DNA from 3 places in the Bacillus sp. 37MA genome. Region 1 is predicted to be linked to each of the others. Evidence: riboswitches for the same ligand, from Rfam matches in the RefSeq annotation. Region 1 holds a riboswitch; each other region holds the start of a gene.
What was found. A riboswitch is a leader RNA that binds a small molecule or an ion and turns the genes downstream of it on or off. The one in region 1 is predicted to bind cobalamin.
Positions count from the first base shown of each region.

Region 2: another riboswitch for cobalamin. It lies ahead of metE (5-methyltetrahydropteroyltriglutamate--homocysteine S-methyltransferase); the one in region 1 lies ahead of A3M5_RS0115510 (ribonucleoside-diphosphate reductase subunit alpha).
Region 3: another riboswitch for cobalamin. It lies ahead of A3M5_RS0102365 (energy-coupling factor ABC transporter permease); the one in region 1 lies ahead of A3M5_RS0115510 (ribonucleoside-diphosphate reductase subunit alpha).

Region 1 is NZ_KB889752.1:2,799,842-2,804,045, reverse strand. It holds gene A3M5_RS0115520 (S-layer homology domain-containing protein) at 1-1,020, shown strand, start outside; cobalamin riboswitch at 1,117-1,287, shown strand; gene A3M5_RS0115510 (ribonucleoside-diphosphate reductase subunit alpha) at 1,456-3,648, shown strand; gene A3M5_RS0115505 (ribonucleotide-diphosphate reductase subunit beta) at 3,662-4,204, shown strand, end outside.
Region 2 is NZ_KB889752.1:3,642,772-3,646,975, reverse strand. It holds gene metE (5-methyltetrahydropteroyltriglutamate--homocysteine S-methyltransferase) at 49-2,310, opposite strand; cobalamin riboswitch at 2,479-2,667, opposite strand; SAM riboswitch class I at 2,713-2,816, opposite strand; gene A3M5_RS0120065 (alpha-amylase) at 2,875-4,204, opposite strand, start outside.
Region 3 is NZ_KB889752.1:436,148-440,351, forward strand. It holds gene A3M5_RS0102350 (sensor histidine kinase) at 1-716, shown strand, start outside; gene A3M5_RS23580 (PepSY domain-containing protein) at 723-1,232, shown strand; gene A3M5_RS0102360 (PepSY domain-containing protein) at 1,326-1,844, shown strand; cobalamin riboswitch at 1,978-2,168, shown strand; gene A3M5_RS0102365 (energy-coupling factor ABC transporter permease) at 2,627-3,349, shown strand; gene A3M5_RS0102370 (energy-coupling factor ABC transporter substrate-binding protein) at 3,346-3,624, shown strand; gene A3M5_RS23585 (energy-coupling factor transporter transmembrane component T family protein) at 3,621-4,204, shown strand, end outside.

The DNA.
Region 1 (4,204 bases):
TTATTGACCAAATTACAGCGTTCTGATGTTCAAGCCGCTGTTAAAAATGCAGAGCTTGTAACGATTTCTTCAGGAGCGAATGATTTACTGGCTTTTGTAAATACAGGAAGTAATGATCCGTTAAAAGCTTTAGAAGTTGTAAATAAAGTAAACCAAAATCTGACCGCAAGTATCCAAAAAATAAAATCATTAAACAAGAATGCAGATATTTATCTATTTGGCTACTATTTCCCGTATTCAAGCATGGAAGAAGGAACAAAGAAAGAGAATTTAACGATCGCATTTAACTATTTTAATAGTGAGTTAGAATCGACGGCAAAGGCTCAAGGTGTAACATTTATAGACGTATCTTCTTCATTTAAAGCTGAATATTTGCCGAATGCAAATGATGTTCATCCAAATGAAGCGGGGTACAAAGTATTTGCAGACCAATTTTTCAAAGTATGGAAGAATAGCACAATACCAGATCCAGAACAAGGAAAAGACCCATTTACTGATATTAGTAAACTAGGTTCACAGGCGCGCATTGCGATTATGAAACTAGCAGAAGCAGGCATCATTAACGGAAACATTGATGGTACATTTGCACCAAAAAGTAACATTACCCGCGCAGAAACAGCGATTATTTTATCGCGTGCGCTTGGTAAAACCGGCACAGCTCCGAATCCAGGATTCTCTGACGTCTCTTCAAAAATGAAGTCGTATGCAGCGATCGCTAAACTTACGGAAGCGGGTGTTTTTGCCAAAGCGCCGAAGTTTAATCCGGATAAGCCGTTAACCCGGGCTCAGATGGCTCGTGTCTTGACGCAGTCACTTAATCTTCAAGCAGGGGCGTCTTCAATTTTCAATGATGTACCAGCAAAACATTGGGCGAATGAAGAAATTAATGCTGTTTATTCTCACGGTATTATGAGCGGTGGAGCAAACGCTATGTTTTATCCTGAAAATAACATCACGCGTGAACAATTTGCCATAACGATGTACAACGTGTGGAGCCATTCTTTTATCGGCACTCCTTAATAATGAAATCCGCAAAGAGCACTCTTTGCGGATTTTTGTTCTGTACATTACAAACACAATATGTTAGTATTTTAAAAGTATAAAAACACAATATATAGTATGCGATGAAAAGCAGGTACCAATAATGGTTTAAAAGGGAATCCGGTTAAATGCCGGAGCTGTCCCCGCAACTGTAAGTGCAGACGAATGCCAAGCCACTGTGAAAACGGGAAGGCGGCAAGAGGACGACGCACGAGCCAGGAGACCTGCCTGTTTTTCTGAAAGCGACACTTTCTTCGGGGGTTGAGAGGTGGAAGCGGCGGATTCCGTTTGTTTCCTCATTTTACCCATTCAGAGCGATAGCTCAGCCGAAGAGGCTGCATCTATCGCTCTTTTTATTTTTTGCAAAACAGGAGGAATAACATGACAATCACAATCATTCCAGAAATCGAACAGATGCTGAACCATTTAACAGACGAATTTGGCCAGGAAAAAATCGGTCCGCTTCTCCGTGTTAGCGAACGATGGACAGCCAAGCATCCGGGATATAGTGCTTCTGCCTGGTCAAAAGCAATGGTACTCGAATCACTCAGCTTTTTGGATGAAGAAGAGCCATACTGGACATTCGTTGCTGCACGCATCCATCTGGAGGAATCGTATCGCGAGCAAGCGGCCAAGCGTAAGACTTCGGCCGAAGGAGTTTACAAAGATTTCGCATCTCACGTTCAAATTCTAACGGAGAAAGGCTTATACGATCCCCGTTTAACGATCGCTTACACAACAAATGAACTTGAAAAAATAGGGCAATTATTGCAGCCAAAACGCGATCAATTATTTACATATATCGGATTAAAAATGCTGATGGACCGCTATGTTGCACGTGATTTTGACAAAACGCCGGCCGAACTTCCGCAGGAGCGCTGGCTCATTATTGCAATGACACTTATGCAAAATGAAACTGAAAACCGTTTAGAAAAAATTGCTGAATCGTACTGGGCGATGAGCAACTTATATATGACAGTCGCAACACCGACATTATCTAATGCCGGTAAGCCGTACGGACAGCTGTCGAGCTGTTTTATCGATACAGTCGATGACAGTTTGCAAGGCATTTACGACAGCAATACGGATGTAGCAACATTATCGAAATACGGCGGCGGCATCGGTGTGTACATGGGTAAAGTACGGAGCCGCGGTTCTTCTATCCGTGGGTTTAAAGGCGCGTCAAGCGGCGTCATGCCTTGGATTAAACAGCTGAATAACACAGCAGTCAGCGTTGATCAGCTCGGCCAGCGCCAAGGAGCGGTTGCGGTCTATTTGGACGTTTGGCATAAAGATATTTTTCCGTTTTTGGATTTGAAATTAAACAATGGCGACGAACGTCTCCGTGCACATGATATTTTCACAGGCATCTGCTTGCCGGATGTGTTTATGGAACAAGTCGACGCGCGTGGCGAGTGGCATTTATTTGACCCGCATGAAGTGCGTACGGTGATGGGCTTTTCACTGGAAGATTATTATGATGAAAAACGCGGCCAAGGTTCGTTCCGTACGAAATATGAGCAATGCGTAAATGACGATCGATTATCACGTGAAACCGTTCAGGCGATTGATATTATGAAGCGTATTATGCGCTCACAGCTTGAAACAGGTGTCCCCTTCATGTTTTACCGCGATGAAGTAAATCGCCGCAATGCAAACAAACATGAAGGCATGATTTATTCAAGTAATTTGTGTACCGAAATCGCCCAGAATATGAGTGCGACGGAATTTGAATCGATTCAGCTTGAAGACGATGTCATTGTAACGCGCAAAAAGCCCGGTGATTTCGTTGTGTGTAACTTGTCCTCCATCAATTTAGGCAAAGCGGTGCCGGCTGATGTGTTAGATCGTCTCGTCCGTATTCAAGTGCGTATGCTTGATAACGTCATTGATTTGAATATGATTCCGGTTCCACAGGCGGAGCGGACAAACAGTCGTTATCGCGGTATCGGGCTCGGTACGTTCGGATGGCATCATCTATTGGCACTGAAAGGCGTTCGCTGGGAAGCAAATGAAGCGGTTGAATACGCGGATTCACTCTATGAAAACATTGCCCGCCTGACGATTGAGGCATCGATGGAACTAGCGAAAGAAAAAGGGGCTTATCCGTTATTTGCCGGATCAGATTGGGAAACAGGCGCTTATTTTGATGTGCGCGGCTATGAAGGTTTAGAATGGAAGGAACTTCGCGCGAATGTGCGTGAAAATGGGATGCGAAACGGCTATTTAATGGCTGTTGCACCGAACTCATCGACATCGATTATTGCGGGAAGCACGGCGAGTATCGATCCGATTTTCCAGAAGAGTTATTCCGAAGAAAAGAAAGATTACAAAATTCCGGTGACGGTTCCAGACTTGAATTCCGAGACGACATGGTACTACAAGTCTGCGTACTTTATCGACCAGCAGTGGACGCTCCGTCAAAATGCAGCGCGTCAGCGTCATATCGATCAAGGTGTGTCATTGAATTTGTATGTTCAAAATACGATTAAAGCGAAAGAATTGCTTGATTTGCATTTATCGGCATGGAAAAACGGGTTGAAGACGACGTATTACGTTCGTTCGACGTCGGTTGAGCTGCTCGAATGTGAATCGTGCTCGAGTTAAGGAGGATTTTATCATGACGATGATTGAAAAGCGTAAATTAATGGATAAAGACGCACCGAACCGTTCGACAGCGATTGTGAATGGCCGGTCGTCAAATGTGTTGAACTGGGATGATGTGAAATTTGACTGGGCGTATCCAAAATATAAGCGGATGCTCGGAAATTTCTGGACTCCGTTTGAGATTAACATGGGGACGGATGTGAAGCAGTTTCCGGGTTTGACAGATTGTGAGCGGGAAGCATTTTTGAAAACGATTGGACTGCTTGCACTGCTTGATAGTATTCAGACGGATTATGCGGGGAAAGTAGCGGATTATTTAACAGATTCGAGCTTGCAGGCATTGATGATTATTTTGGCGCAGCAAGAAGTGATTCATAATCATAGCTATTCGTATGTTTTGTCGAGCTTGGTACCGAAATCGGAGCAAGATCGCGTGTTTGATTACTGGAGAAGTGAGCCTGTGCTTGAGAAGCGCAACGATTTTGTCATGAAAGGATACGAATCGTTTGTGGAACAGCCGACTGTGGAAAATATGCTTGAGTCGATTGTGTATGAT
Region 2 (4,204 bases), 840 kb from region 1:
TTTTGTCTGCAGGCTAAAAGGTTCCTGCGAATGCAGGAACCTTTTTCATTAAACGCTGGCTTTTATTTGTTCACGCACTTCTTTTGCCGCTTCGACCATCACCTTTAAGGCAGCGATTGTTTCTTCTTCTTTACGTGTCTTCAGTCCACAATCCGGATTGACCCAAAATTGCTTCGGATCAAGTACGCGTAACGCACGACTGATGTTTTGAATTATTTCTTCTTTCATCGGCACCCGCGGACTGTGAATGTCATAGACACCAAGCCCGATTTCTTTATCATAATGGTAGCTTTCAAATGCGCTGATCAACTCGCCATGGCTTCTTGACGTTTCAATTGAAATAACGTCCGCATCCATCGCAGAAATGCTGTCAATGATCTTTTCAAAATCAGAATAGCACATATGCGTGTGAATTTGCGTGTCTGGCTCCACCGTTGAGACAGATAACTTAAATGCCTTGACCGCGTAATTAAGATACTCTTGCTCATTTCGTTTTTTCAACGGAAGCCCTTCTCGGATCGCCGGTTCATCCACTTGAATCATATGGATGCCCTGTGTTTCAAGTGCTTTTACTTCTTTCCGAAGAGCAAGCGCAATTTGATTCATCACGGTCGCCTTTGGCACATCTTCACGAACGAATGACCAGTTAAAAATCGTCACCGGCCCTGTCAGCATTCCTTTTACAGGACGGCTTGTCAAAGACTGTGCATATACGGTTTCTTTTACTGTCAGCTCATTAATAAAATCAACATCCCCGTAAATAACCGGCGGCTTTACACAACGCGAGCCGTACGACTGCACCCAGGCAAACTGTGTAAAATAAAAACCTTTCAGCTTTTCACCAAAAAATTCAACCATGTCCGTCCGTTCAAATTCACCGTGAACGAGAACATCGAGATCCAGCTTTTCTTGAATGTCAATCCACTTTTTCATTTCCTGTTTGATAAACGACGCATAATCAGCTGCTGATAGTTCATTTTTACGCCATTGCTGACGTTTTTTCCTTACTTCTGTTGTTTGTGGGAAACTTCCAATCGTCGTTGTCGGTAATAAAGGCAGCTGGAACTTTTCACGCTGTAATACTTGTCGTTCAGCAAATGGACGTGACCTGTCTCCTGTATCAAGTTCCGCTTGCTTCACTTCTTTTTGAACGTGAACACTATCTCTTCCTGGAATAACAGGTGCTACATAATTCAGCAATTCTTTTTCACGAAGCGCTGATTGCAATAATTGAAGTTCATCCAGCTTTTCGTTCGCAAACGCGAGTCCCTCTTTTAGAAATTCAGGCATTTTCGCTTCCGATTCTGTCGTAACCGGCACGTGCAAAAGGCTGCATGATGGCTGTATGATTAGACGTTCTTCACTCGTATGGGCTGTAAGTGATTTTAGCAGCTCCCACTGTTCACGCACATCCGCTCTCCAAATATTTCGTCCGTTAATCACACCGGCAAAAAGAACTTTTTCTTCCGGAAACCCCTTTTCTTCAATGCTTGATGCATTTTCTCCCCGATCATGAACAAAATCAAGCCCGAACCCGTCAACTGGAAGTGACGTGACAAACGTGTAGTCATCGATTGAATCAAAATACGTCTGAATAAGAAGGCGACTCGTTCCTTTCGCTTTTGAAAGAGCATCGTATACATTTGTAACAATTTCTTTTTCTTCTTCTGTCAGCGTGAATTGTAGCGATGGATCGTCAATTTGAATCCAATCAGCACCTGCTTCACTTAACTCACGAATGACCGTTTCATAATGCGGCAGCAGCGCATAAACAGTGGATCCAAATTCTTCTGGCGTATAGCCCTTTCCTAGCTTCACAAATGTGAACGGGCTAATGACCACAGGCTTCCCTGTAATACCCGCTTCATTTTTTGCTTCTAAAAACAGGTCAAGCGGACGATTATGCACAAGCAATGGCGTGCATTTGTTTAATTCCGGAACGATATAGTGATAGTTTGTATTAAACCATTTGGTCATTTCCATAGCTACAGCTTGTTTTGACCCGCGTGCCATTTGAAAATATAGATCAAGCGATACACTGCCTCCATCGTATTCAAAACGTTCCGGTACAAGGCCAAACATCGAAGCCGTATCAAGGACATGATCATAAAAACTAAAGTCTCCGACCGGAATCATGTCGATTCCTTTTTCTTTCTGGATGCGTAAATAGCCAAGGCGAAGTTCTTTCATTTCCTGCAAAAAATCCGTTTGTTTCGTTTCACCGGACCAGTATTTTTCAATAGACCGTTTCCATTCTCTTTTTTCTCCAATGCGCGGGTATCCCGATACTGACGTTAAATAACTGTTCATTTTCTTCACTCCTGTAAGATGATTTCCCTCAAATTATGGTGATTTCCATAAAAAAGCTCTCTTTCTGTAACAGAAAGAGAGCAGAATATAAATCAACCGGGATTGAGATCATCATACATCGCGGCATTCATCATTTTCGACCACTCCTCTCTATAACGCGTAGAGCATAAAAAGTGCGTACATATGGCAGGTCTCCTGACTCTGGTTCAGCGTTTTTCATTCCTTCCCATTTCAAATGAAACAGTGGTTTTATGAAAAACTCCCCATTACAGTGGCGCGACCGTACCGGACTTTCACCGGACTTCCCTTTTAAGAAATGCTGAACTGCTGCATTTCACCATATGCTTGTATTAAATTAAAAAACTTCCTACTCGAAAACAGGAAGTTTATTTCATCATAAACCTCTCATTTCCCAAAGCGATCATGCTTTGCTGGAATTAGCACCTTTCATTTCTGATGGTTGCCGGGCTTCATAGGGCCAGTCCCTCCGCCGCTCTTTATAAGAGTATATATTCTTTTTAATGATTACGAAGATTCTATCATGCACTTTTTTTTGTGTCAACTTTATTCGACATCTTTCTCTGGTAGTCCCCAGACAGAAACGCCGCCTGCATTAACCGGGAATGTTGCCCAGCCACCTTCATCAATTTCAATAATGTCTTCACGCGTTTTCACGAAATCAACCCATTTTTCTCCGGCACGTTCTTCACCGACAAACATTCTTTTTTGACCGCCTTCCTCGCTGTTATTAATGACAACAGCGCAGCCTGAACGTTCGATTTCTTCAACGCCGCGCCGCACCCAGCCGATTGTATTTGGATGGTCAAAATAGTCTTCTTGATCCCCATATGCTTTATGTAATCGACTATATAATAATGGATCGATCGCTTCTTTTTTACCTTTGATCGGTTTCTCGCCGCCAATACCATAGTAATCCCCATAAAATACACATGGGTAGCCATCTTTACGAAGCAGTGTCAGTGCATAAGCGCTTTGTTTAAACCAGTCGGCTAAAAAGGATTCCAACGATTCATTCGGCTGCGTATCATGGTTATCAACGAATGTGACCGCGTTTTGAGGATAGGTTTCAACGATCGTTCCCTTGAATATTTCCCGCAAATCATACTTAGCACCTTGCTGTGAGGCACCGTATAGATTATATTTAAGCGGTACGTCAAACAAATGAATACGGCCGTCTGCTTCTTTAATCATATGTTCACAATCATCCAGTTCTGGTACCCAAAACTCGCCGACGAAAAAGAAATCCTTGCCTCGCTCATCCTGTACTTCTTTCGTAAATTGATCAATAAATTCATAATCAATATGTTTAATGGCATCCAAGCGGTAGCCGTCACAATTAAGCGTTTTAGCCATCCACTTACCCCATCGGATCATTTCTTCACGCACTTTCGGGTGGTTATAATCAATGTTCGCAAACATTAAGTAGTCATAATTGCCAAATTCATCATCGACATTTTCATTCCACTTTTTATGCTCGCCTTCAATGCGAAAAATACCGGTCCGGTCTTCTTTTGCATTATAATCCGTGCCGTTAAAATGTTCAAAAGTCCATTCAAAATCAGAATATTTGCCTTTTCGTCCGGGAAACGTAAATTTCGTCCAGCCTTCAATATCAAATGGCTTTTCTGAAATAATTTTTTTCCGGTCTTTCTGATCCACTTCAATGACTTTGAATGTTTCTTTGTCATCCGCACCTGCTTTATGGTTCATGACAACGTCGATGTACACAAGTATACCTTCATCGTGACATGCTTTAATTGCCTGTTCAAGCTCTTCTTTCCTTCCGTATTTCGTTGCAATTGTTCCTTTTTGATCAAATTCACCGAGATCATAAAAATCGTACACACCGTATCCGGTATCTTTGTCAGACTGC
Region 3 (4,204 bases), 2.4 Mb from region 1:
ACGATATGATGGAGCAGTTGGAAAAAAACTATGTGAAGCAGGAAACGTTTGTACAAAATGCGTCGCATGAATTGAAGACTCCGCTAACGGTCGTTGAATCGTATGCGAATTTGTTAAAGCGACGCGGGAAAGACCGGCCAGATTTATTTGATGAATCTGTTGAAGCAATTCATGAAGAAGCGGTGCGGATGAAAGAGTTGACGCAGCAACTATTAACGCTTGCGCGGAGCAATGAATCATGGAATATTCAAAAAGAGTCTGTACACGTGGCGTCATTTGTAAAGGAGGCCGCGGAAGCGTTTGAAAAAGCGTATGATCGACGTATTGATGTGGGGGTACATGCACCCTTTACGATCATTACTGATCGTTCGAAGTTACGCCAAATTTTATATATTTTTCTCGATAACGCCCGTAAATATTCAGATGACGAAATACATCTTCTCGTTGAAAAAAATGAAATTCATGTCATCGACAAAGGGATCGGCATTCCATCTAGTGACATCGATAAAATTTTCGACCGTTTTTATCGAGTCGATAAAGCGCGTTCGCGTAAAACGAGGGGATTCGGTCTTGGACTGTCGCTGGCTAAAGATATAGCGGTTGCGATCGGAGCAGATGTAAAAATAGAAAGTGAAGAAGGAAAAGGGACGACTGCAATCATCACTCTCAGCGATATCTCAGAATACCGGGCTACAATGAATGAAAAAACGGAGTGAAGAGAAATGAAAAAAGTTTGGATCACAATCGTTGTCTTAACAGCAGCTACGGCTCTTTTCTTCTTATATCAAACTGTTCAGACACCGGACGTTACGATGGCAGATGCGGGTGAGCAGCTGGCCGAGAGGTATAGCGGCACGGTGACAAAATCAGCCGAGCGGAACGGGCAGTATGTGTATACGATTGAGGTGGCGGAAGGTGAATATGAGGTGATTGTCGACAGTGAGACGGGTGAGCTGCAGGAAATGACCCGTATGTTAGAGCCAGCGATTGAAGAACAGTATGTACATAGAGAAGAAACAGCTCCGGTGAAGGAATCAGGACCGTTGACAGAAGCGGAAGCGGGAGAGATTGCGCTCGGTGAAGTGCCAGGTATTATCGACGAAATTGAAATGGGCGACGACGACGAAGCTGGTTCGTTTATTGTCGATATTGATCTTGCAAACGGTGACGAGGCAACCGTGCAGGTGAATGCTATTTCAGGTGAGATTATGTCCATTTCATGGGATGATTAATGTCTCTCATCAAACTCTCATTTTTCTACCCTTATTTTCTCATCTTGCGCGGCTATGATAGAAGCAAGATCAAAAAACAAGGAGGAAAACAACATGAAAAAACGTACAATGACAGGCGGATTATTAGCAATAGGACTTATTGGTGGAGGGGCTGTGTGGGGTGTTCAAACAGATAAAAGTCAAGCAGAAGTGCCGAGTGTGGATGTGAAATTGACGATGGAAGAAGCGAAGGCGATCGCGGAAAAAGAAACGAAAGCGGTCGTCAAAAGCATTGAACTTGAGCGCGAATGGAATGGAATCGTGTATGAAGTAGATACAGATAGCGAGGATATCGACATTGACGGCAACACGGGGGAAATTTTGAAAACAGAACGTGATGATCATGACGACAATGACGATTTTGACGACAATAACGAGGCGGTGAACGTAACGGTTACACAAGAAGAAGCGATTGCGGCTGCGAAGAAAAAAGTAAAAGGTAACGTAACGAATGTCGAGCTTGACGACGGCCGTTATGAAATTGAGATTCGTAACGGCAAAACAGAAACGGACGTGTATGTACACGGTGCAACCGGTGAAGTAACAGTCGGCGAAACTGATACAGATGATTAAATTGAAAAAGCGCGATACTTTGGCGCTTTTTTTACCTGGTTTATGAACGACTAATCAGTTTTTTACTGAAATACTTAATTTTCCCTTGTCAAAATAGTGGGTTTCCTGCTATTCTTGATTACAATAACAAAACTAAATATGAAACATTGAAAGTGCCCGGAGTTTGAACGTCCGGGATAATAGGGAAATCGGTGTGAATCCGATGCAGCCCCCGCTACTGTAAGCGCGATGAAATTGTCCATATCCACTGGTGAATACACCGGGAAGGGGGACAAAAGTAAAAGGACCGCAAGCCAGGAGACCTGCTTTTAATGCCTAAACATTATTCTTCGGTGGGAAGAACGGGATGAATGCGTATAAAGTATGCCTTTTTTGCGATTTTCTGCCCCCGCTTCCATTGAAGAAGCGGGGGCTTTTTGCGTTTCCAAAAAAAGGAGTGATTGACATACGTCAACATAGAAATTAACCGAAATGAATCGGCACGTTCTTATTTGCGATGGTTCGACATGCATGAGAAGAGTTGGCAAAGAAGTGATATTGTGCACATTATCCGACGCCACATCATAATGAAATCAACACGTGCACAACTGAATTGACCGCCTTAACCGGTGTGTGGCTTCCAGAGGGCTTATCAGTCTGAAGAGCGGTCCGGAGCAAAACGGGATAGCTGTTTAACCTTTAATACGGTGACCGGATATACACATTTATTTTCCATCCAACAAAGAATTTGCTGCTGCTTTTGTCGCTGCAGCCCGTTCAATTAATCGAAAAGAGGCTACTGTATGAATAAATTAATCATTTTATTGCTTGCTGTCTTTTTCTGGCTAAATTCTTACACAGAACCGGCAGCGATGCACATTATGGAAGGGTTTTTGCCCATAGGATGGGCTGTTTTCTGGTGGATCGTGACCATACCATTTTTTTTATGGGGATTAAAAACATTAAAAAAAGCTGTTGATGAAAACCCGGAAGCGAAGCTTATGATCGGTTTTGCTGGCGCTTTTGCGTTTGTTTTATCCGCGTTAAAAATTCCTTCTGTGACCGGCAGTAGTTCGCATCCGGTCGGGACAGCACTTGGCACGATGATGTTTGGACCAGCAGCAATGACCGTACTAGGTACGATTGTTCTGCTATTTCAGGCTCTTTTGCTTGCGCATGGCGGCATTACAACGCTCGGTGCGAATGCTTTTTCAATGGCGGTTGCCGGTCCATTTGCGGCGTATGCCGTGTACCGTATGTTGAAAAAAGCCGGAATGAAAGCGGGAACGAATGCTTTTTTCACGGCCTTTGCGGCAAATATCGTTACCTATACAGTTACGTCTTTGCAACTGGCACTTGCTTTTCCATCTGAAACGGGCGGAGTATATGCATCATTTCTTGAATTTGCGGGCATTTTCGCCGTGACACAAGTATCGCTTGCCGTGTGTGAAGGATTGCTGACAGCCGCTGCCGTTAATTGGTTAGAGAAGCACCGTACATCGCTGAAAGGGGTTCATTTCTCATGAAAAAAAACATCACCTTATTTTTGTTAGCCGCGGCAATTGCTATCATTCCGCTTTTTATGTGGCAGGACAGTGAATTTGGCGGAGCAGACGGTCTCGCAGAAGAAAAAATCACGGCTATTCAAACGGATTATAAACCGTGGGCCTCACCCATTTTTGAACCACCAGGCGGTGAAACGGAGGGTCTTCTTTTTTCATTGCAGGCTGCCATTGGCGCTGGCGTAATCGGATACGTAATTGGGACGATCCGCACACGTTCGAAAAGAGAGAAATCATGAATGTACTCAACCGCGCGGCATATAACAGTCGTTTCGCTCGCATTCACCCTGCTGAAAAGGCGGCTATCTGTTTACCGCTGCTGTTTCTTTCTTTAATATGGCGAGAACCAGCTGCAACGTTTTTGGTTGTGATCATGGCTTCCATATTTGTTTTTTTGGGCGGTGTATCACTCATTTTATATATTCGACTTTTACTGGCGCCGGCTGCGTTTATTTTAGCCGGCGTTTTGCCAATTGCTTTTTCTTTTGAAGGCTGGTTATCTATATACGCAAATAAAGAGTCCATACAAGAAGCTGTGACAACAGCCTGTGCGGCGTTTGCTGGAGCGGCATCTCTCTACGCATTTATTTTGACAACGCCGTTTACACAAATCATCTGGTTGATGAATGTGTGTAAACTGCCGTCATTATTTATTGAAATTGTGGCACTCGTCTATCGCTTTATTTTTCAATTATGGGAAAAAAAGAGTGAGGTGATAATGGCACAGACACTGCGCTCCGGACGCCCGGGTATTCAAATGGCTGCGAGAGCCGCCGTTCATATCTTTACATCAACATTAATGGAAATGAATGAGAGGCA